DNA from 4 places in the Shewanella sp. 10N.286.52.A9 genome. Region 2 is predicted to be linked to each of the others. Evidence: predicted binding sites of a transcription regulator. Region 2 holds the regulator's gene; each other region holds the start of a gene.

Region 1 (6,104 bases), 150 kb from region 2:
CAATGACCATATTGGCGCTACCATCAGCGATATCCGCTAGTGATTGAGCCCTTGCCTTGCCTTTTAGTTTACCTGCAAGCCAGCCGACTTTTAGTCCGAGCGGCTCAAACCACGCTGCAAAATTAATAGCATGTTGTTCAGCCAACAATTCGGTGGGTGCCATCATCGCCACTTGGTAGCCATTTTCAATGGCTTGTAGCGCTGCCAGTGCAGCAACTAAGGTTTTTCCTGAACCGACATCACCTTGCACTAAACGCATCATTGGTGTTGGTTTCTCAATATCTCGGCTTATGTCTGCGACCACTCGCTGTTGAGCCCCTGTGGGTTTGAAGGGCAGGGCTTTTAAAAACGGGTTTAGTAGTTGGCCTGTTGCCGAAAGCGTGACAGCTTTATCAAGGTTGTTACGTTGACGCAGCTTTAACATACTTAAATTGTGCGCCAATAACTCTTCTTGTACTAACCGCTGCTGAGCAGGATGCATCCCCATCTCCAAGTCAGCTTGTTCGATGTCATTGGGAGGCCTATGTATTAACTGTAAAGCATGGCTAATACTCATATTATTTGGTTGCAACTCGGCGGGGAGCAACTCGGTTAGCCCGCCGTGAGTTAGGTGAGTCAGTGCTTGTTCGGTTAGTTTAATCCAACTGGCTTGTTTAAGACCTTCTGTTGAAGGGTAAATGGGGGTCAGTGAATCACTTAATGCTGGATTCTCGCCTTCTTTGATTATCTTGTATTCGGGGTGAATAATCTCAAAGTGTCTTTTACCGCGCTTAATTTCACCATAAGCGCGAATAATCGCGCCGTTTTGCATGCCATTACGTTGGGCAACTGAAAAGTTAAAGAAACGTAGGGTTAGCATTCCTGTGTCGTCTGCAATAGTGCAGGTCAGCATGCGTTTGCGGCCAGGGACAATTTGGGTAGAAATGATTTCTGCTTCGACAGTGCCATACATGGCAGGATATAAACTCGCAATGGGATAGATTTGGGTGCGATCTTCGTAGCGCATAGGCAGATGAAACAGCACATCTTGTACTGTTTTAATACCCAGCTTATCGAGTTTTTCAGCGACTTTTTTGGCTATGCCTTTTAAGTCGGTAATAGGAACCTGATCCAATGGTTGCAAATCCACAATGCCTTCATATTGTCGAGTGTTGGCGCTATCATGCTAGCAAGGGTTAACAGAGTTATCCAATAAGTTATACAGTTCACTATCGAGTGAGAATGCTTGCTAGAGACAATAGTACTGTAAATATATACAGATATTTATGCCTATCTTAGCAGAGTTTTAATACAAGGCAATAATATTCCCCTTTTTGGCAGCTAAGCAACGCTATAACCAGCCTTTTTGTTGAGCGATACGGGCAGCATCAATACGATTACTGGCATTAAGCTTACTGATCGCTTCAGACAAGTAATTCCTGACTGTCCCTTCGGCAATGAACAGCTTCGCGGCAATATCACTGGTAGATAATCCTTCGCTGGCAAATCGTAACGCTTTTCGTTCCTTATCATTTAGCGGATCAATATCCCCGATGGCACTGATTGCAAGCTCTGGATCGATCACCTTTTTGCCAGCCATGACCTGCTTGATTGCCGATAATAAACTTTCTGTGGGGGCATCTTTTAATAAAAAGCCATCGACGCCACAGCCAAGCGCTCGCTTGATATAACCGGCTCGACCAAAGGTGGTTAAGATAATGACTTTGGTTTGCAGTGCTGCACCATGCTGTTCTTTAAGCCATTGCGCTAATTCAAGGCCTGTATGCCCTGGCATTTCGATGTCACTGAGCAGTAAATCAAACGAGTGTTGTTTGAGTAACGCAATAGCCTGAGTGCCGTCTTCGGCTTCTGTGACTTCAACTGGGCCAATGGTTTCATCATTGCTAAGAGTGAGCAGTGCTGAAAGCGCTCCTCTCACCATAGCTTGATCCTCTGCCAGTAAAATTTTCATGAATCAGCTGTCCTTATCGGTAGAAAGAGGCAATGAAATCGTGAACTGATAACCATCGGTAATTTGATAGTTAAATGCGCCTTTGAGCAATTGAGCCCGTTCTGCGATGCCTTTTAGTCCATTCCCTTCCACTATCGCTTGTGTTGATGAATTATCAGATAAACGTACGTTTAGGGTGTTGTTTTGATGGCTAAACTGCCACCAACATTCAGTTGCGGTGCCGTGCTTGAGCATGTTATTGACTAGTTCAGTAAACATTAACCCTAGTTGTGATTCATATAATTCGGGCATCTCGGGCAGTTGGCCGTTGACGTTCACTTCTATGCTTTGTTCTCGAAGGGATGCGGTTAATTGCTGTAAGGTGTCAGCCAAGCCTTTATGTTTATAATCCGATACTGTTTGTCTGATTTGACTAAGGCTGTCTCTGGCTATTTCTGCTAATTGACTCAAATGTTCTTTTGCTAAAGGCAGGTTTCCTGCTTCAACGAGTTTTTCCGCTAACTGCGCTTTAAGGGCGATAGACGATAAGTTGTGACCCATAATATCGTGAAGATCTCGAGCAATTCTTTCTCGTTCTAGGGCTGTCGCTAAACTGGCAATTTCATCATTTGATTGACGTTGCTGACGTCTAATTCGCTCATTGTTATGTTCTACTACACCAAATAATCCCACCACAAACACGATTAACATGCCGTATAGCGGGAAATAAAATGCGGGATACCCTACAAGGTAGTTTAGTGTCCATAACCCAATACTGATGGCGATAAAACTGATAATGCTGGTGCGTAATGAGTAAAAAAAACCAATAAAAAAGCCCGCAAAACTAAAAAATGAAATTCCGCCGCTGGTAAATAAACTGGCGATAACCGCAGTCGAAATCATTAACGATATAGGGTATATGGCTTTTGCTTGGCTACTTTTATAAGCCCAAAAATAACCGTATAAGAATGGAATTAATAGCAATAGACTAATGCTTACACGCATAACATCATCACGCATAAACCAAATAGGTATGAAATAAAAAATGAGGTTTAACAAATAGACCCAAGCCGTTTTTTGCTTGTAGGCTTTTTCTGGGTGGTTGTTTTCGTTAGTGGTCATATCCGTGTGAACCATTCCTTGAACAGACTGATTGGCAGTATCTTGAGTATTCATAACCTTTCCTTAGCAAGTTAGCATACTGCAACCCATCGGCAATGGGTAGCAGTAGCTAACAGGTCCCGTGGCATTATTGACTAGCATTCACTGTAGAGGTTGGGTTTAGCAGGAAGTTAGCCCAACCATAGTCTGGATTAATAGTTAACGCTTGTTGCCAGTCCTGCTTTGCGGCATCTTGTTGACCGAGCTCTTGTTTGGCAAGACCTCGCCAAGTGTAAGCTTCAGCATGTCCCCAACAGATCTCATCACAAGGGTTTTGATAGCGTGCAATGGCTAATGAGGCCAACTCACTGGCTTTGTCGTAACCTCCACCATATTGCGCAGGCGTGTAAAATGCACTCATAGCTTTAACTAATGCAATTCGAGGGTTGTCGGGACTTAATTGTTCAGCCTGCTGTAATAAAGCGCTTGCTTTAGATGATAATTGTTGGGCTTTAGCGCCGTCATAAGCGATTTGCATGCCATAGATTTGCGCGAGTAATGTCATCGATTCAGCATGATCTTCACGACTGATAACTGCTTCAAGTGTGGCTTGTGCATCAGTAAGCGCACGTTTTGCGACACCACGTTGTCCTAAAATATTGGCAGTAATTGCAATACGGTATTGGGCATAGGCATGTTCATAATCAACACTTTGCTGGCTGATTTGATTGAGCGCTTCAAGGTTCATGGTATTGGCTGCAGCATCAATACTACTGATATCTGCGACACTGGTTTGACTGACTAAAGATAAGGTAGCGGCAATAAATAATGTTTTCATGATTAACTCCGTTTATTCAAGTGTGTGTTGAGTGCAGAGTTAGTATTCAATATTGGCGTGAATGTGTGCAGGCACAAACGTCATCAGTTTATGATGACAAATGTCATTAATAAAAAAAGCCAGCATACTGAATTAGCATGCTGGCTTATGGTTTAGTCCTGATGTTATCGTCTTAGGCTTTTTGTTTGACCCTATCGCATAGACTGAACCGTTTTTATACTTACGCTTGGATCACTAAGAAACTGATATAGCCTAAATAGCTGGCGACTAAAACAGCAGCTTCTCGGCGACCAATCCGCAGGCCTGTGTAAGCAAAAGGCAGTAGTACTGCTGCTAATGCGATCATGACCACCCAGTCTATTTGGCTTATCTCATTACTGATAATAGGGTGGATAAGGGCCGTTACCCCTAAAATCCCTAAAATGTTAAATAGGTTTGAGCCAACAACATTACCAATCGCTATATCACTTTCGCCTTTCAGTGCTGCCACAATAGAGGTGACAAGCTCCGGCATACTGGTGCCTATCGCGACGATGGTGAGGCCAATAACCACCTCACTAATACCTATCGACTTTGCCATGGCAACTGCGCCATCGACAAACAAAATGCCGCCACCGACCAGCATGGAAATACCGACAATAATCATTATTACTGAAAGGAGGTTGCTTTGATTTGTTGTACTTTCAGAGTCGTCATTTTGTTGTTTGTCTGCTGTGAAATAGCTAAACAATAAGTAACTGATAAGCAATGTAGTGAGAATGACGCCATCAAAAAAGCTTAAACCACCATCCAGTAATAACCCCCAAAACAATAATGAGGCCGCAATCATAATAGGGATATCTCGGCGCACCATTTGTGATTCGATTTTTATTGGACGGATAAGCGCGGTTATTCCTAAGATTAAACCGATATTGGCAATGTTTGAGCCGATAACGTTGCCCAACGCAATTCCGCTATTACCTGCAATAGCTGATTTAACACTCACTGCAAGCTCAGGGGCGCTGGTACCAAAGGCCACGATTGTTAAACCGATAATAAGCGGCGTAAGTCCCAACTTGAGCGCGATTTGACTTGCTCCTCGCACGAGTGCTTCTGCACCTAGGGTTAAAATCAAAAAACCGCCGATAATCGACAACATAATTAGCATGATTCACTCTCAAAAATGGCTGAAACCGAAATGGACGGCAAGCATAGTGATTTTTTAGTTTTGCGCAATTTAAATTATCGAGCCGGAGGTTAAATTTTGTTCATATAGCTTAGGTATAGCATAGGGTTATTTCGCAAATACCAGGAACAAAAAAGCACACCAATAAGGTGTGCTTTAATCAGTCTAACCAAACAGCGGGTTAAATTTCATCTTCCCAGCAAATTTTCGCACCACGAATACCATCAACTTTGGCACTAAACTGCTTTTCTAGCACGTGGCGTTTAATTTTAAGCGTTGGTGTCATTGCATCATTTTCAATGGTCCAAGGCTCTGTTACCACAACCATAGCGTCAACATGCTCGTGTGATTCTAAGTTAGGGTTAATGCTGTCTAAGGTCGCCTTGAGTGATGAGCGTACTTCTTCACGAGGTTGCAACGCAGCACCTTCTGATAATTGAATCAATGCCACAGGGTGCGGTAAACCCGAACCAATGACACACAATAATTCAATATGTGAATCTTGAGCTAACTTACGCTCAATTGGGACTGGCGCAACATACTTACCTTTTGAGGTTTTGAAGTTGTCTTTAACGCGACCCGTAATTGAGATAAAGCCTTCATCATCAATTTCACATAAATCGCCAGTATGGAAAAACCCATCTTCATCAAAACAAGCTTTGGTGACTTCTTCTTGTTTGTAATAGCCTTGCATTAAGCCAGGGCTTTTAACCATCAGCTCACCTTCGTCACTACGGCGCACTTGACAACCTTCGACTGGGCGCCCCACTGTACCAATTTTAGTGGCATCGAATGGGAAGTTAATTATCGAGTAAGCACAGTTTTCAGTCATGCCCCAAGCTTCAGAAATGTTCATGCCGATTTTGTGGTACCACTCAAGCTGGCTTGGTGGAATAGGTGCTGAACCTGAACCCAGCAAACGACAATGTTCCAGCCCTAGGCCTTTTTGGATCTTACGTTTAACTAAGCTGCTAATGATGGGGACTTTAAGCAGGAAGTCCAATTTAGCTTCACCGGCTTTTTCAATAATATTGAGCTGGAATAGTGTCCATAAACGTGGCACCGAGAAA
Region 2 (6,104 bases):
ATAAAGCGGTACCAGCGCAAAACCAAAGCCGAACATACCTATTGATCCTAATACCAGACCTATAAGTAAGTTACGGTTTGATTTTGTTGGCTGGCTCATATCACTTCACCTCTGGTGGTGTGGTGAATGAATGGTAAGGTGCTGGGCTGGCAATGGTCCACTCCAGTCCTTCAGCGCCTTCCCAAGGTTTATCAGCCGCTTTCTCGCCACCTTTGACACATTTAATCACTACGGCTAAGAAAATTAGCTGTGATAAGCCAAATGCGAACCCGCCGATTGAGACAATTTGATTAATATCAGCAAATTGAATGGCGTAATCTGGAATTCGGCGAGGCATGCCTGCTAATCCTAAAAAGTGCATCGGAAAAAACAGCACATTGACTGAAATCACGCTACACCAGAAATGCCAGCGCCCTAGGGTTTCGCTATACATATGGCCAGTCCATTTTGGTAACCAATAATAGGCAGCAGCCATAATAGAGAACACCGCTCCAGTCACCAGTACATAGTGGAAATGCGCCACCACGAAGTAAGTATCATGGTATTGGAAATCAGCTGGTGTTATCGCCAGCATCAATCCTGAAAAACCACCAATGGTAAAGAGAATAATAAAGGCAATCGCAAATAACATAGGGGTTTCGAACGTGATTGAACCACGCCACATCGTTGCTACCCAGTTAAATACTTTTACCCCTGTCGGCACCGCAATTAACATGGTGCAGTACATGAAAAACAGTTCAGCAAATACTGGCATCCCTGTGGTAAACATGTGATGCGCCCAAACCAAGAAGGATAAAATCGCAATACTGGACGTGGCGTAAACCATCGAAGCGTAGCCAAACAACTTTTTACGACTAAAGGTGGGAATAATGGCCGAGATAATCCCGAACGATGGCAAAATCATGATGTAGACTTCAGGGTGACCGAAGAACCAGAAAATATGCTGGAACATGACGGGATCACCGCCACCTGCGGCATCAAAGAAACTGGTACCAAAGTATTTATCGGTTAATACCATGGTAACCGCACCTGCAAGTACGGGCATAACCGCAATCAGCAAGAATGCAGTAATGAGCCATGTCCATACAAATAATGGCAACTTCATCCAAGTCATGCCTGGTGCACGCATATTAACAATGGTCACGACCACGTTAATTGCGCCCATAATCGAACTGATCCCCATGATATGCACCGAGAAAACAAATAGTGCAGTGCTATCAGGGCTATAGGTTGTTGATAGCGGTGCATAGAAAGTCCAGCCAAAGTTAGGGCCGCCGCCTTCCATAAACAGTGAACTCAACAGAATCGCGAAGGCAAATGGTAAGATCCAAAAGCTCCAGTTATTCATTCGAGGCAGTGCCATATCAGGTGCACCAATCATCATTGGGATCAGCCAGTTGGCTAACCCTGTGAAGGCGGGCATGACGGCACCAAATACCATAATAAGACCGTGTACTGTGGTCATTTGGTTAAAGAAGTTAGGGTCAACTAACTGTAAGCCTGGCTGAAATAGCTCTGCACGAATGACCATTGCCATCGCACCACCAGTGAGGAACATAATAAAACTGAACCATAAATACATAGAACCAATGTCTTTATGGTTAGTGGTTAATATCCAGCGCATGATGCCTTTTGGCGCGCCATGATGGTGATCATCATGGCCGTCATGAGAATGTTCATCATGAGCTGGGGTAGTATCTTGTGTAATTGTGCTCATCTGTATCCCTTACTTTCCATGACCAACAACATCGGTGGCTTGAACAGCATCACCAGTATTATTTCCCCAAGCATTTCGCTCATACGTCACAACAGCTGCGAGTTGCTGAGGTGAGAGTATGGAGCTAAATCCTTGCATTGCTGTACCCGGTTGGCCATTGATAACCACTTCAAGGTGTCCTTCAACAGGCCCCATGACTAACGGACTGCCCACTAACGCAGGGAATGCGCCAGGTAAACCTGTACCAGCGGCTTGGTGACATGCAGCACAGCTGCTGAGGTAAACTTGCTCACCCATTGCCATCAGCTCATCCATAGATAAGTCATCCATAACAACGTCAGGCGTTGCTTCTTCAACGACGTCAGCAACCACTTGTTCTACCTCAGGTTGTGTCGCTGGTAACTCAGCAGGCAAAGTGACAGGCGTTGGCTTATCACTTGCATCGCTAGGTGCCCCACCAGAGTTCACATCTGCAGCTTGAACCACATCACCAGAATCATTACCCCAAGCGTTTCGCTCGTAGGTCACAACAGCTGCAATTTCTGTTGCAGTAAGCTGTTTCGCGAAGGCTTGCATGGCAGTACCAGGCTGGCCGTTGACGACAATATCAATGTGGCCAGCAACTGACCCTTTAATGATTGGGCTGCCGATAAGAGACGGGAATACACCAGGTAGTCCTGCACCATTTGGTTGGTGACAAGCGGCACATCGGCCCATGTAAACTTGTTCACCTTGAGCCATCAACTCATCAAAGGTCAGGGTTTGCGACAGTGACGCTTCGGCCGCGGCTTTTGCATCAGCAGTTAGTTGTTTTTGATCTTTTAGCCATTGCTCAAAGTCTGCTTCAGAAACGGCTTCAACTACCACCGGCATGAATCCGTGGTCTTTACCACACAACTCAGCACATTGACCTCGGTAGGTACCAACCTTATCAATCTTGGTCCAAGCTTCATTAATAAAACCTGGGTTAGCATCTTTTTTCACCGCAAATGCAGGAACCCACCAAGAGTGAATCACATCATCTGAAGTCATTAAAAAGCGTACTTTACGATTGATTGGCAGAACGAGGGGCTTATCGACTTCTAGTAGGTAAGTTTCAGTTTTCGTTTCTGTCCCAGTAATTTGATCGGCAGGGGTGGAAAGTAAACTGTAAAACTCGACGTCTTCATTAAAATAGCTGTAATGCCATTTCCATTGAGAGCCGGTTACTTTGATAGTTAACTCCGCATCACTTGGGTCTTCCATAGCAATGAGGGTTTTTGTGGCAGGAATTGCCATACCAATGAGGATAAGAAACGGCACGACAGTCCATGCTATTTCCACTTTGGTACTATCATGGAAATCAGCAGGTACTGCACCCTTTGATTTTCTATGATAAATCATGGAGTAAATCATGATTCCAAATACCACAACACCAATAGCACAACAGATATAAAGAATGATCATATGGAGGTCGTAAACCTTACCACTGATCTCTGTTACCCCTTGGGTCATGTTAAGCGGCATATCAGCCGCTGCAAGTGGCACTGCAAAAAACAGCACCATTAATCCATACAACAATCGCTTCACAAGACTACTCCTCTGCCAATTGCGATTTGCAATAACAACAAGGAAAAGTCACACAGTAATACTCTGCTCTATGCAAACTTTTCTATTCCCGAAAAAGTTTGATCACTTCAAAGTACACGGTGGCAGTGAGTATTAATACTCGATTATTCTATTGGGTTTTGGTGGCCACACTTGTACCTAATACTGAACTTTTCAATTCTTAAATTGACGCTTTTTATTCAAGGCTTTCTATACCGCATGGTACCAGCACAATCTTTACAGCGTTTTATCACTTATGTTCATTTTTACCACTAAGAGAGGTCAATAAATGTTACTCCCTTGTTAACTACATTACTTGGAGATTAAATATTGATCAAGATCACTTTATCATCTAATTTGCTGAAAAAAGGCGCAAAAAAAAGCCCGTCACCGAAATGAAGGGCTTTTTTAGCAAATAGACTTTAGTGAAATGCAGATAAATTCAATTGGGTTGCAGCCACAGGATTACTGGCGTTTAATTGGTCAACACGTAAGTGAGTATTTACATCTTCAATAATGACACCTTGCGCTAAGGCGCTTTTAGCGACTAATTGAATGCGACGATTATCACGAGCATCTAATGGGGTTGTCCATGTAATCACTGCGCTGGATGTACCACTTGTGAGTGCTTTTTCCATTGCCCACAGTGTTTCGACTTCATCTTTAGTGTGAACCAGTAATACACGGTCCATTCTGACATTGGCGTTCGCTAGAATTTGTTTGTAACCAATGTGAGGCGGATTAATCAGTACAATCCATCGCCCTTGTTGACTTAATACGGCTAACTGGCCGCATAGCTGAGTTAATTCAGTTAACCCTTGGTTAGCTGTTTGTTTGGTTTCGATACCTTGCTTTACTGGCGCAGCTGCTGATGCCATGTCCATCCATAAACCTGGGTGACGTGGTGCATTACCTATTAATGTGTTCATAACCAACCTCCATTACGGATAACGCCAACAGCGAGCCCTTCAATCGTAAGGCTTTGGCATGTTAAATCGACTTTTATCGGCGAGTACTGCTCGTTTTCTGCATGCAGATAAACAACGTTGCCTTTCTTTTCAAAACGCTTCACGGTGACATCATCATCAACACGGGCAACAACGACTTGACCATTTTTAGCTTGCTGCATTTTGTGAACCGCTAATAAGTCACCTTCAATAATGCCAATATCCTTCATACTGTCGCCACGAACACGTAGTAAGAAATTAGCATTGGGTTTAAACATTTCAGGATCAACTTGAAAGTATTGTTCAACATGTTCTAACGCCAAAATTGGTTCACCAGCCGCAACCTGACCAATCAGTGGTAAGCCTTCTTCGACTTCCTCTTCTTCTTGGACCATACGGATACCGCGAGAGGTACCTGGAATAATTTCAATGCAACCTTTTTTAGCGAGTGCTTTTAAATGTTCTTCTGCAGCATTAGCACTTTTAAAGCCTAATCTAGTGGCAATTTCTGCACGAGTTGGTGGCATACCTGTCTCGGCAATATTGCATTTAATTAATTCTAGAATTTCAGCTTGTCGTGGCGTTAAAGGTCTCATGTTGATTCCTGTTTTTTTATACAGTGACTGTCATTATATACAGTATCTTTGGTCGCGCAAGTATTAACCAACATTTTTTGCTGATAAAGCAATAGATATGAATTTTTATCGAAGTTTTTAGTTATTTAAAGCTAATTAAATCAGTGATTTATTGTTTTTGTGGGGCGTCGGTAAATTAGTGTGTTTTATTATTGATGACTCAAGTGAATAAGCCAAAAAGTACTGGATACCGTCTATTTATACAGTACTGTACCTAAATGTTTTGCTACTTACTAAGTGATTGATACTTGATGTTAGAACCAACAAAACTTGCTACTTAAATGTTAACTAGATTTACCGAGGTTAGTGTAACTGAATGATATTCTGGTATCCTATGCGCAATAAATCGTTGTTGATAATGCGAAGACCCATGTTAAAACCAGATTCTATCATTGCTAAATCATTACGTTGGATTCAGAAATTAATGGTACACAGTGTTGTTGTGCCTGAGGATCCGTTCGCTGACCTTAACTTAGATCCTGACAAACCAGTGGTCTATGTGATGAAAACGGAGTCGCTGAGTGATATTGCTGCCTTACATGAAATGACAGCTAAATATAACTTGCCAAGTCCGTATGAACGGTTAGATGTTGATGGTTTCAATACCCCTAGAATTGTGTGTGTGGAAGGGCGTAAACCCTTGTTTGGTAAGCGCCATAGTAGCGATAAATTTGTAGCAAACTTTACTAAGTTGCTCGAATTACACCAAAAGAACAAAGAACTCGACATCCAGCTTGTGCCTGTAAGCCTATATTGGGGTCGTATCCCAGGTAAAGAAGATGACACCATGACCGCTGCGGTTTTTGAGCGTGAAAACCCAACATGGTTACGTAAATGGTTAATGATTCTATTTTTAGGTCGCCATAATTTCATTCAATTTTCTAATGCCATGTCGCTGCGTTATATGGCTGATGAACACGGCACAGATGTCAGTATTGCGCATAAGCTTATCCGTGTGGCTCGTGTGCATTTTCGCCGTCAACGTAAAGTGATGACGGGGCCTCAGCTTCCTAATCGTCAAGCGATGTTCAATTCGCTGTTAAAGTCAGAATCCATCAAGCGTGCCATTCAAGAAGAAGCCGTTAACAAAAAAATTCCCGAAGAAAAGGCACGTGAAAAAGCCATTGAGTACCTTGATGAAATCGCAGCAGACTATTCGGATAACTTGATTCGTATTGCTGAGCGTTTCTTAACTTGGCTTTGGAACAAGTTATACAG
Region 3 (6,104 bases), on a different contig from region 2:
GTATCACTTGTTTAGGTTAAAAGACTAAAAGGTGGTGATACTACTCATTTCAGTTAACCCTAAAAATATTAAATTACTGAATTTATTGGTAAGTAATAGTGGCCTTATAATTGCTTTAACCAAGTGCTCAAATTATTACGTAAAGTTCATTACATAAAGTTCATTACATAAAGTTCATTACAGAAAGTGCATTACATTAAACGGTAAGCGTAAAGCCGCAAGCTTAGCGTTAGCACTAGGTTCATAGCTAAACATAAGGGATTATGATGATAAACAAACTCACAAAGTTGCTAAAAGAGTATAAATCACTGCTGATTTTTATTGCGTTAATGAGTGTATTCAGAAGCGCAGTTGCTGATTGGTATACCGTGCCTACAAGCTCAATGAAGCCAAGTATATTAATCGGTGACAGAATTCTTGCAAACAAAATGGCGTACGATGTTCGCATTCCTTTTACTCATGTTTCTTTATATAAAACAGGCGATCCAGCTCGCGGAGATATCATTATTTTTGACTCCGAAGCTGCTGGAAATAGACTGGTAAAGCGTGTCGTTGGCGTACCTGGCGACACCGTAGCGTTAAACAACAATCGATTAGAGATTAACCATCAAAACATTAATTATCATGATTTTAGTTATACGAGTAATCGTTATCAAGATGATACGCAGGATAAGATTGAAGATTTACTCGGCGTGGCGCATTCAATAAGAGTGAATAAAATGGGCTCAATACGCTCAAAGTTTAACGAGGTTACTGTGCCAACCGGGTATTATCTTGTATTAGGTGATAATCGGGATAACAGTGCTGATTCACGTGTGATTGGGCTTGTGCCTCGCAATGAAATCATCGGACGCACAAAGCGTGTTGTGATGTCTTTTAATTATGATAATTATTATTTACCTAGGCATGATAGATTTTTCCATTCCCTTGTCAGTGGCTAAAAGAGGCTAAATTGTCACTAAAGCACTTTACTATTTGCAGACCAATTAATTCGAAATAAGCCACACCTTAATGAGTGGCTTATTTTTACTTTTCGCTGAATTTAATCCTACCTTTAAAAATTTAACTTGTTTTATATCAATAAAATAAATCAGATTTTTTCTAATTAAACCCTTACAATCTTAGTGCTAATTTTACATTCAATTAAAAGGATATTGCATGTCGACTGTTACTCAACAGCAAATCGGAATGATTGCATTAGTCGTTGACGATTATGATGACGCTATTGCCTTTTACACTCAAAAACTACAGTTTACCTTGGTCGAAGATACCGATTTGGGCGGCGGAAAACGTTGGGTGTTAGTGTCACCGCCAAATGGCAATGGCACCAAATTGTTATTAGCTCAAGCTAGCAATGAAACTCAAAAGCAGTCGGTGGGTAATCAAACTGGAGGTCGGGTATTTTTGTTTCTTCAAACTAACGACTTTTGGCGTGACTATAAGTCAATGCAGGCCAATGAAGTGGTATTCAATGAGGAACCGAGGGTAGAAGAATATGGCACTGTTGTGGTGTTTCAGGATTTATACGGCAATAAATGGGACTTACTTGAGTTGAATAAGTAAACAAAATAAGCAAGTCCGAATAAGTCAGTTTAATGAAGTGATGAAGTTTAATTAATCGTTTGTTGAGGTAATGAATGGGAATGGTGATTGCTTTTCTTTTATGGGGTGTGGCAGTGGTTTTCTCTGTTATCACCATTGGTGTTATTCATCTGTGCAATAAAAAAGCTAAGCAACGAGAAGTTAACAGCAAGTACATGCTTCATATTGTCTTAAGCTCGATACCATTGTGGTTGTTGATTTTCTATTTCCCTGTTGATTATTACACATCCCATAACGATCTCGATGCTCTGATAACGGTATGGTCAACCAAAACTGCACTGACAATATTGAGTCCAGCAGTTACTGCTATCGTTATTTTAGTGCTACGTACTATGAAAGCGAAGCAACTAGCAGACAATGCAGATTAGGTGATAAATAGGCTGCACATCGTTCTTTACGACATAGCACTTAATTTATCATTTAAAATAGCACTAAAGCCAAAATACACTCTGGTTATAAGCTTAAATAGCAGGCATAAAAAAAGCAGTGTTAGCACTGCTCTTTTATCAAAATTCATAGGGCGTTGTTGCCACTTTTAGCTGAATAAAATCAGCAAACTTTACTCAGAAAGTGCTGGTCAGCATATCGATTAACTCAGTTTCAGTGGTTGGCATTTTAGCAAGTTCAACCATTTCTGGTGAGCCACCATTTAACATGTAAGCACTTGTGGTCAAATGATCATGATGAAACCATTTCCCGTTAACGCAGACGTCTGTGTAACACTTCTCACATTGTTTCAATTCCATAACGGGCTCCTGAGCTCAAAATTTGCGATAACTAAACCTATCCCAAGAATTCATTAACAATGATGATCTAGATCAACTTTATTTCAGCTTTAATTATCTTAATTTAGATGAAACGTTTGTTTTTGGCGGTGTAAAAAGTCAATTGTATGGCAGTTGGGGCAATTTTATATTCTTTATTTTTCGGTTATGAAAATAAACTACAAAAAAAGCAGTAAAACTCGCCAATTCTAGTTTGTTAACATGCTTGAAGGTAATATTTTGTCGTGCAGGCGTCATTTATTGCCATCGATTACCAAACTAAATTTTTTATGGATAAAGTAAAAAAACTTTAAATAATTACTGTAATTTTCTACTGTAATTATATACAGTATCAGAATGATATTAAAAAGCCTGCATTAAAAGGCTCAACTGATTTAAACGGTTTGAATTGAATGATCCTGTATATTGCCGAGAAACCCAGCTTAGGTCGCGCTATTGCCGAAGTATTGCCAAAGCCCCATAAAAAAGGCGACGGTTATATCATGGATGCTAATGGCAACTATGTTTCTTGGTGTGTCGGGCACTTGCTGGAGCAAGCTGAGCCAGACGCTTACGATCCAGCCTACAAGTCCTGGCAATTGGCACATTTACCAATTGTGCCTGACAGTTGGAAGCTTAAGCCTAAATCTAAAACGCGTTCGCAGTTGTCCACCCTTAAAAAATTGATAAAACAAGCCTCAAGTCTTGTTAATGCGGGCGATCCAGATAGAGAAGGGCAATTGCTGGTTGATGAAGTGATAGCACATGCTGGTGTTAAAGCTGATAAGTTAGCGCAAACCCAGCGTCTACTTATTAGTGATTTAAACCCTAGCGCTGTCAAAAGAGCACTAGGACAAATACGCAGCAATAAAGAGTTCGTTCCGCTTTCAACATCAGCATTAGCTCGCAGCCGTGCTGATTGGCTTTACGGCATGAATATGACCCGAGCCTATACCATTCAAGGCAAAAAAGTGGGTTATCAAGGAGTATTGTCGGTTGGCCGAGTACAAACACCGGTTTTAGGTTTGGTCGTGAGGCGTGATGAGGAAATAGCCAATTTTGTCCCTAAACCTTTTTATGAAGTACTTGCGCATTTATTAACTGACAAAAATGAATCATTCTCCGCTAAATGGAAGCCAAGTGAAGCGTGCCAGCCATATATGGATGAAGAAGGTCGCGTGTTAGCAAAGGGCTTAGCTGAAAATGTTGTTGGTCGAATTACTGATCAGCCTGCACAGGTGACTAAGCTTGAAGCTAAAAGTAAACGCCAAAATCCACCTTTGCCCTATAGCTTATCGTCACTGCAAATTGATGCAGCTAAACGTTTCGGTATGAGCGCAAAAGACGTCTTAGATACTTGTCAAAGCTTATACGAGCGCCATAAATTGATTACTTATCCGCGCTCAGATAGTCGTTATTTACCTGCTGAACAACATGGCCTTGCACCGCAGGTGATAAAAGCAATTGTCAGTAATGACGCGACGTTAACTGCAAAAATTGATTCGCCAAACGCTAAGCTTAAATCTAAAGCTTGGGATGATAAAAAAGTCGACGCTCACCATGCCATCATTCCCACTGAAAAAATGGCTAATTTAACCTCTTTGTCGAGCAAAGAAGCAAAATTGTACTCGCACATTGCGAGGCAATATTTAGCCCAGTTTTATCCAGCTTATCTTTATGATGAAACCCAAGTGGAAGTGACCATCGCTGGAGGACTCTTTACCACTAAAGCGAAACAAGAAACTGCAATGGGGTGGAAACAACTATTTGCTTCAAGCCAATCGAGCAAAACAAGCATGAGTGATACAAATGGCCCAAGTGGGCATAAAAATGAAGAGGAACTCAGCACCTTACCTCCGCTTGTAAATGGTCAGCAATTACATTGCTCTCGTGGTGAACTGCTTGAGAAAACCACCCAACCACCGAAGCATTTTACTGATGCGACATTACTTGGCGCCATGACAGGGATTAATCGTTTTGTGAGCAATAGCGAAGTAAAAAAAATCCTTAAAGATACCGATGGACTCGGCACTGAAGCGACTCGTGCAGGCATTATTGAATTATTATTTAAACGAGGTTATTTGCAGCGTCAAGGGAAGTCAATTGTGGCAACCCAAGTCGGAGTCGGACTAGTTCATTCACTACCAGAAAGTGCGACCACACCTGATATGACCGCATTATGGGAAAGTAGTTTAGATGCCATTAGCCAAAAGCAATTACGTTACGATGCATTTATGTCTCCTTTAATTACCCAGCTCAATGAATTGGTTACTCAAGCTGCTAATCAGTTACCTAATGCCTTAGCGGGTGTGACAGGTCCTGGTTACAAAAAACGCCGAAGCGGCGCTAAAACGGGTTATAAACGCAAGTCCACAACGGGTGCAAAATCGGCCTCTAAGAAAAGGCCACCAAAGAAGGCAACGAGTTAATTGGTTTTATGGAGTAAGCCAAGCAATATAAAGGTATGGCTAGTGATTAGCTTAGTGTTGATCGAATAGCGTTACTGTCACTGAGTAACGTGCGTGCGAATACAAGCTTTACAAGGTTCTTTTTGATTTGATGTTGCGATTTTGTTTGTTTTAGGTAATCTAGCGCCTTTAATTTAACTACATCATTAAATCAAAAGGAAGTTTATGAATATCAAGGATGTTTTTAGCACAGGTTCGTTATTTAAAGCCTTGCCTTTATTATTATTAATCATTGCAGTTTTTAACTCTTACTACATCGTTATCGAGGGGCATGTAGGGGTTGTTAAACGCTTTGGCGAAGCAATGGATCAACAAAACCCTGGATTACATTTTAAAATCCCATTTATTGAAACTGTTGAAGTCATTGAAGTTAGAACCCGTAAAAATGCAGAAAAAATGGCTTCAAGCACTAAAGAGCAAATGCCTGTAACCATCGAAGTATCGGTTAACTGGACTGTCAATAAAGAAGCCGCTTTAGATTTGTTTAAAAGTTATGGCGGCTTAAGTCAATTTGAACAGCGTATTTTAGATCCTCGTTTTCGTTCTGCGACCAAAGATACGATCCCACAGTTTGAAGCTGAGCAGTTAATTCAAGATAGGGCCAGTGCGATACAAGGGATTGAGCGTCGTTTATCAGAAGAAATGGCAAACTTCCCAGTGGTTGTAGATAATATTCAAATTGAGAATATTATTCTTCCGCAAAAATACATTAACTCGATTGAGATTAAACAAACTGAGAAGAACTTAGCAGCAGCTGAAGAGCATAAGCTTGAAAGGCAGCGTCTAGAAGCATTACGTGCGGTGAATACCGCAGATGCTAAAGCAAAAGGTATTTTAAAAATAGCCGAAGCTGAGGCGCAATCAATTCTGTTAAGAGGTAAAGCAGAAGCACAAGCCATTGAAGCAAAGGCGAAAGCTCTTAAAAACAATCCACTAATTGTGAAGTTAACAGAAGCCCAAGCATGGGATGGTAAGTTGCCTAGCACCATGATGGGCGAGGGGGTTATGCCTATTATGGATATTCGTGAGACTAAAAGTAATTAAATCCAGCTCAGTCCTGAATAGCCAATAGCCAATAGCCAATAGCCAATAGCCAATAGCCAATAGCTACAATCGATAAGCGCAATAGTCTTACTATTGCGCTTTTTTTTGCTCCAATGTATTACGACCGATTTTATCAAGTAAAAAAAATGTGGCGCATAATGGTAAGTTTAGCGCGCGAGCACTCCCTATAATTTCTGCCATACCCGATGATTCATTCACATTACGT
Region 4 (6,104 bases), on a different contig from region 2:
CGTGGTGTTTCAATCCGCTCACCCTGAAATTTGGGTATGTCATTACGATACCAACTTACTTAGAGACATGTCTAAGGATGCTGTATCGCGTGTCGAAGCGAAATTACTCGACCTACAATCTGTATTAGAGCGTATCAGTCGTTTACCACAAGCAACCATCGCGAAATTAGAAGGTTTTGCTCGTGGTGGTGGTCATGAGTTTGCATTAGCTTGTGATATGCGTTTTGCTGCCCGCGGCAAATACAAGTTTATGCAAATGGAAGTTGGCATGGGTATTTTGCCTTGTGGTGGTGGCGCTTCTCGAATGGCAAGGCAAGCAGGACTTGGCAGAGCCCTTGAAATCATTCTTAGCGCACGTGATTTTACTGCAGATGAAGCAGAAGCATACGGCACTATCAATAAAGCGCTTGAGCCAGATGAGATAGGTGAATACGTAGAAAATCTTGCAAGACGTATTGCACAGTTTCCTGCAGAGTCTATCAATGCATGTAAGCAAACTGTGTATGAGTCTATTGATAAACCGATTGAAGACGCACTCAAGGCCGAAGCTTATTGGTTATATCAAGCAACCAGTAAAACTTCTGCAATTACACGATTTACTTGGGCTGATGAACAAGGCGCACAGTTTGACATTGATAACCAACGTAACTGGGAGCAACTTGTTATTAATGTCCAAGAAGTGAATGACTAAACAATGACTCAATAATAGATGTGGTAACAAAAAGGTTCAGCTTATGCTGAACCTTTTTTATCTTTGGTTAAGGCGACTTTCGTTTAAAAAGTGTAATCCACTTTAACCCAAGCTGTCCGACCTGGTTCATTAACTTGAAACAATGGTTCACTGCCGGGAATATCATTACCTGCACCTGAGCGACTAATATGTTCTGCGTAGGTTAGATCAAACAGGTTCTCAACACCAAAGCTGACTAATAGGTCATCATGCTTCCACGATCCATTTACCGACAAGGTGCCAAAGCCACTACTTTCCCCCAAATCTTGGCCCGATATATTGCCTTGTCCTACTGCAACTCTATCTTGCGCTGCAACAAGACGCCAAAATAGCCCAGCAGTCCAATTATTCGATTCATAGTTAACTGATATACGCCCTTCTAATGGCGAGATTTGTCCAAGAGGTGTATCGGCGGTATCATTGTCGCCATGGCTGTAGCTAACCGTCGTTTGTGCAGACCATTGTTCATTAAAGGGGTACATTACACCAAGTTCACCACCCCAAATGGTCGCATCAACATTGTAGGCAGATGTTTTAGCCCCATTTGAATCAATTAAAATATAATCGTCGACCTTGCCATAATAAAATGCCGTCGAGATTTCATAATCATTTTGATATATCCAACCGACATCAAGCTGGGTTGTTTTTTCAGGTTCTAAATCAAATGCCTTAATGGCCATATTGCTATCATCAGCTTTCATAAACTCCCAGTAATCAGGAATGCGCTCAGCACGACCAACACCTGCATAGTACTGACTGTGACCAGACATGTGCTCGTAACGAATAAAACCACTGACAAGATCATCCTCTCGCTGACCTTTTTGGCCCACATGTAACTCGGTATCCCATTGATCCAATCTTAACCCTGTTAAAATTTTCCCTTGGCTTGTCGCATAATTGATATGGTAATTGGCTTCAACAAACACGCCGATATTTTCATAGCTCATGTTTTTGTTAAAAGGCTTAGCCAATAGATCATCAAGGCCGTTATCTAACTCCTTGTCTATGCTTCTGCCTTCATGCGCACTGTCCATATAATCGATACCGATTAGGGTTTCCCACTTATCACTCAACGCTAGATCCAACCAAAGATGCCCTCCTGTGGTCTCACGGCGCACATTGGTACCAGCATTTACTCCTTGATCAAATTGATCCATGATGTGATCGTTTTCATTGGAATAAAATTGAAATTCGACGTTGTTTAACCATGATGAGTTAACGTCTCGTTTCGCCAAAAGTGTTAGGTTTTCATTGTCAATTTGGCGTGCTTTATTTGCTCTGTCTGCATATTCAGCTTCACCACTTGAACTGCCATAGGCCAATTCAACAACGGTATCTTCATCTGGTGTCCATCCAAGCGCCACATTGACATTACTGCGATCATAACTTGATTGTATTGTGTTTCCATCGCCATCTTCATAGTGATCGCTTTTGGATTTATTCATATCAAAGTCAATATAATGCGTCTCAGTGCCGGCTTTCATTTCAACCAAATAGTCTTCTCGGCCAAAGCTGCCGCCTGTCATACTCAATCGGCCTTCCATGTCTTTTTCTACAAAGCTATGGCGCTCTTTTTCAAATAAAACGGTTCCGGCTGAGCCCACTGGACCATATTTAACCGTTTGCGGTCCTTTAATGACAGTAATGGCGTCATAGGCTTCAGGATAAATATATGCGGTTGGAGGATCCATTCGGCCACCGCAGGTACCGTAAACATGTTGGCCGTCATCAACAATACTGACCCGTGATCCCCCCATTCCTCGCAAAGAAGGGTCGCCACCAGCGCCGCCCTTACGACTAATGCTAAAGCCTGGTATCGTTTTCAAGAAACCTGCGCCATCGTATGCAGGTAAAGGTAAGCGAGGTTTTTTTGGATCGGTAGTAACCTTAGATGGCTCTTTCATTAATTCACCCGTGACAACGATATAATCATCGCATTGCTCACCATCACAGGTCTTTGTAGTATGATCTGCTATTGCCAAGTTTGGCGTTAAAGATGCCGCAATCAGCGCAGCTAAAATTGAAGTATTAAATTTCATTACAACGTCCATTTATTATTTATCTATGAACGTTTTCGCAGATTAATTCGCTTTGCTCAATCAGAAGCGTAGACAGTGCGACAATCTGTCACAGGCTAATTTGATGCGAATCACACTACTGATTTTAAAGTGCTTTTATTTGATATCGTTGCCGCAAAAAATATCCTTAAAAGAGATATGAAACCGGCATGATTTAATTGCTCACATTCACTAGATAAATACTGCCTTATCCCCACTTTATTTATTCGTAATCGCTTATTTAGACATATTGAAATAGCGGTTTAATTTTCATCCCGATGTTTATATAATTACGATTATTTTTTAAGCCCATTGAGCCCATGGAAGGTATTCATTGAAAAAGCTATTTGTGTTGTTGGTCCTTTACGCCGCTTACCAACACTGGAATCAATCACCGGTCGAGCCTATCCGTGCCACCTATGCCGCCAGTAATGAAGTTATTATGTATGCAACAGCTTGGTGCAAGTACTGCCAAAAGGCACGTATCTTTTTTGACGATAATGGCATTGCTTATCAAGAGTTTGATATTGAGAAATCTTTCGCTGCTAATGAACGTTATCAAGCATTAAACGGCCAAGGGATCCCTTTATTGCAAGTTAATGGCACGCTTATCAGGGGCTTTAATCAGGATAAAATAGTCTCTTCACTGCATTAACGATTTACTTAGCACCCTGTTAAATATGGGCACTGCTAAATAAATATACCCGGTCATCAATTGTGGTGACCGGGTATATTTTTATTCGTATGGTTATTACTACCGATATTGATAATAAACCGTTAACTAGTTATTACTAGCATAGTGAACACACTGGTTTTGCACTGCTGTGGTTTTTAATAACTGAGTGAATTGCGCCTTGTTGCCATCGGCTTTTTGCTCTTTTATTAAGGTTTCCATATGCGTAGCTTGGCTCACAACCTTTTCCATCGCAATTTGCCTTGCTTGTTGTTCTGTCTGACCTGTTAATACTAATTGCTCAACTAGGTTAGAATAGTTCTCGTAAACCATGCCTTTATAAAAATCTGCTTCTGACGCTAACGGCGTATGCGAGTAAATTATTGAGCAGCTTACAGCGCTATCGATGTTGGCAATAGATTGGTCTATTTGAATGACCACAGATTGCTGAGTTGAAAAACTGGCATTAGCAGCCACTGAAAATAAACTGAATGCAATAAATGCAGTAATCGTTTTTAATTTTTTCATACTCACTCCGATTTAATCAATTATGTGCCCGGTTAATTGACACTATCTTATCCATCTCACTGACGCATTAGTTACCATTTCGCGCCTCATTGAGACAAAGAACAACTAGAAGGCACATATTTCATATTATTAAGCGACAGTAAATAATCATTATCTGACTGTTATAGTAATGAATTTTGCTAAACCTAAGCTGAACAGAAAGTTAACTTCTCAAGCTGGCAGTATTTTCTACAACTTGACCTGTTTATTTATCAAGTAGCTATACCTATTAGTCACTTATCAATATGACCTCTGTCGCTCCTAGCTAAAATCCGTTCGCAAAACGCACACTTCGTTCAAAAAGCCGCCAAAACCAGATAAATTATTGCCAATTTTACGGGGAGCACTATAATACTGTATAAATATACAGTTATTTTTTTATGATGTGAGATTTATGAATGTGATCCCTATTTTTGCCAGTGCTGGCATTACAGGTTTTGAGTCCCCAGCTGCTGAATATCGACAGCTACCACTCAGTTTAGATGAGCTACTGATTGAACACCCAAGCGCAACATTTATTGGTCAAGCCAGCGGCGACTCAATGGAAAAGATAGGGATTTTTGATAAAGACATTTTGATAGTCGATCGCCATGTTAATGTGGAAAATCACGATGTTATTGTGGCGAATTATAATGGCTGCTTCGTCTGCAAATTAATTGATACTCAGCGGCGATTATTATTATCAGCGAATGACAATCACCATAGTGTACTGATTCAAGAACATGACAGCTTTACTGTTGAAGGTGTGGTGATCCGTTCAATACGTTGTCACCGTCAAAGCCCAATATTGTCGGGTCGTTAACCCATGTATGCCTTAGTCGATGCCAACTCTTTTTATTGCAGCGCAGAGCAAGTGTTTAGGCCTGAATGGCGTGGACGCCCTATTGTTGTCCTATCCAATAATGACGGCTGTATTGTTGCGGCCAACCGTCAAGCTAAAGCATTAGGCATTGGTAAATTTGGCCCTTACTTTGAAGTTAAACATCAATGTGAAAAACTAGGGGTTATTGCACTTTCTTCTAATTATGAGCTTTATGCCTCTTTGTCTCATAACATGATGGATGTCATTGGTCGCTTCGCCCCCGAACAGCACATATACAGTATTGATGAATCTTTTCTCTCTTTTAAGCGTAGTTACCCAGCAATTCCATGTTTAAGCCATCACGCCTCTCTTATTCGCAGAGCAGTATGGAAAGAAACGCGTTTAGCGGTTTGTGTTGGCATTGGCGAAACCTTAACACTCGCTAAAGTGGCCAACCACGCAGCCAAAAAGCTTGCTGGGTATGACGGTGTTTGCTGCATCGAGTCCGATGAAGAGCGCCGCGCTATTCTAGCAAACATGAAAGCCACCGATGTCTGGGGGATCGGCTCAAGAATAGGTAAAAAACTCCAGGCAATGGGGGTTCATACTGCTTTAGCATTAGCGAACTTACAGCCTGGGATCGCCCGTAAAAATTTTAGTATTGAAATAGAACGTACGGTGCGAGAGCTCAATGGCGAGCAATGTAAAGGATGGGATAGCGCAAGAGCTGATAAGCAGCAAATTTTTTCCACCCGCAGTGTTGGCCAGCGGATCACTGATAGAGAATCTTTGCTGCAAGCCCTGAGTAAACATGCAGCCATCGCTGCCGCCAAAGCAAGGCAGCAAGGTTCAGCAGCCAGTAGTCTACTTATTTTTGCCAAAAACTCTCCATACGATGAGCAACCTTCCGGTTTTAAATACCATTATCGTTGTGCATTTCCGACCAATGACACATGCGAACTCATTAGTTATGCAACAGCCATAGGGAGTCAGTTATTTAATCCAAATACACGGTATTATAAAATTGGCATTGGTCTTATTGACCTTTCTCCGGTACAGCATTTACAGGGAGACTTATTTACTCCGGCCAAAGATCCGACACTCATGCAGGTTTGCGATAAGCTTAACCAGCGCTATGGCACTGACTCAATATTTGTTGCCGCCCAAGGGATTACTGGAAAGTGGCATATGCGCAGAGAGCTACTGACCCCACAATACACAACCTGTTGGCAAGATATCCCAAAGGTCAGTTGTCGTTAAGTGAGTGTTTAAATG

What was found. Region 2 encodes LexA, which represses DNA repair genes until DNA is damaged. Its sites were predicted from a motif close to TACTGTATNNNNATACAGTA; they were not measured.
Region 1: a site for LexA is predicted at 1,242-1,261, ahead of recG (ATP-dependent DNA helicase RecG). Genes of this name have one in related genera too.
Region 3: a site for LexA is predicted at 2,699-2,718, ahead of AB4128_RS18410 (DNA topoisomerase III). Genes of this name have one in related genera too.
Region 4: a site for LexA is predicted at 4,380-4,399, ahead of AB4128_RS17740 (LexA family transcriptional regulator). Genes of this name have one in related genera too.

What each region holds. Positions count from the first base shown of each region.
Region 1 is NZ_JBFRJQ010000001.1:57,776-63,879, reverse strand. Features, by position in the region: gene recG (ATP-dependent DNA helicase RecG) at 1-1,123, opposite strand, end outside; gene AB4128_RS00280 (response regulator transcription factor) at 1,331-1,951, opposite strand; gene AB4128_RS00275 (sensor histidine kinase) at 1,955-3,106, opposite strand; gene AB4128_RS00270 (hypothetical protein) at 3,180-3,869, opposite strand; gene AB4128_RS00265 (calcium/sodium antiporter) at 4,090-5,016, opposite strand; gene AB4128_RS00260 (AMP-binding protein) at 5,216-6,104, opposite strand, start outside.
Region 2 is NZ_JBFRJQ010000001.1:204,364-210,467, reverse strand. Features, by position in the region: gene AB4128_RS01000 (cytochrome c oxidase assembly protein) at 1-99, opposite strand, end outside; gene ctaD (cytochrome c oxidase subunit I) at 101-1,717, opposite strand; gene coxB (cytochrome c oxidase subunit II) at 1,727-3,286, opposite strand; gene AB4128_RS00985 (cell division inhibitor SulA) at 3,727-4,233, opposite strand; gene lexA (transcriptional repressor LexA) at 4,230-4,847, opposite strand; gene plsB (glycerol-3-phosphate 1-O-acyltransferase PlsB) at 5,257-6,104, shown strand, end outside.
Region 3 is NZ_JBFRJQ010000030.1:15,542-21,645, reverse strand. Features, by position in the region: gene lepB (signal peptidase I) at 267-941, shown strand; gene AB4128_RS18425 (VOC family protein) at 1,159-1,563, shown strand; gene AB4128_RS18420 (hypothetical protein) at 1,644-1,970, shown strand; gene AB4128_RS18415 (hypothetical protein) at 2,166-2,348, opposite strand; gene AB4128_RS18410 (DNA topoisomerase III) at 2,780-4,795, shown strand; gene AB4128_RS18405 (prohibitin family protein) at 5,000-5,878, shown strand.
Region 4 is NZ_JBFRJQ010000028.1:28,388-34,491, reverse strand. Features, by position in the region: gene AB4128_RS17760 (enoyl-CoA hydratase/isomerase family protein) at 1-691, shown strand, start outside; gene AB4128_RS17755 (TonB-dependent copper receptor) at 775-2,769, opposite strand; gene AB4128_RS17750 (glutaredoxin family protein) at 3,122-3,442, shown strand; gene AB4128_RS17745 (hypothetical protein) at 3,569-3,988, opposite strand; gene AB4128_RS17740 (LexA family transcriptional regulator) at 4,422-4,829, shown strand; gene AB4128_RS17735 (Y-family DNA polymerase) at 4,833-6,089, shown strand.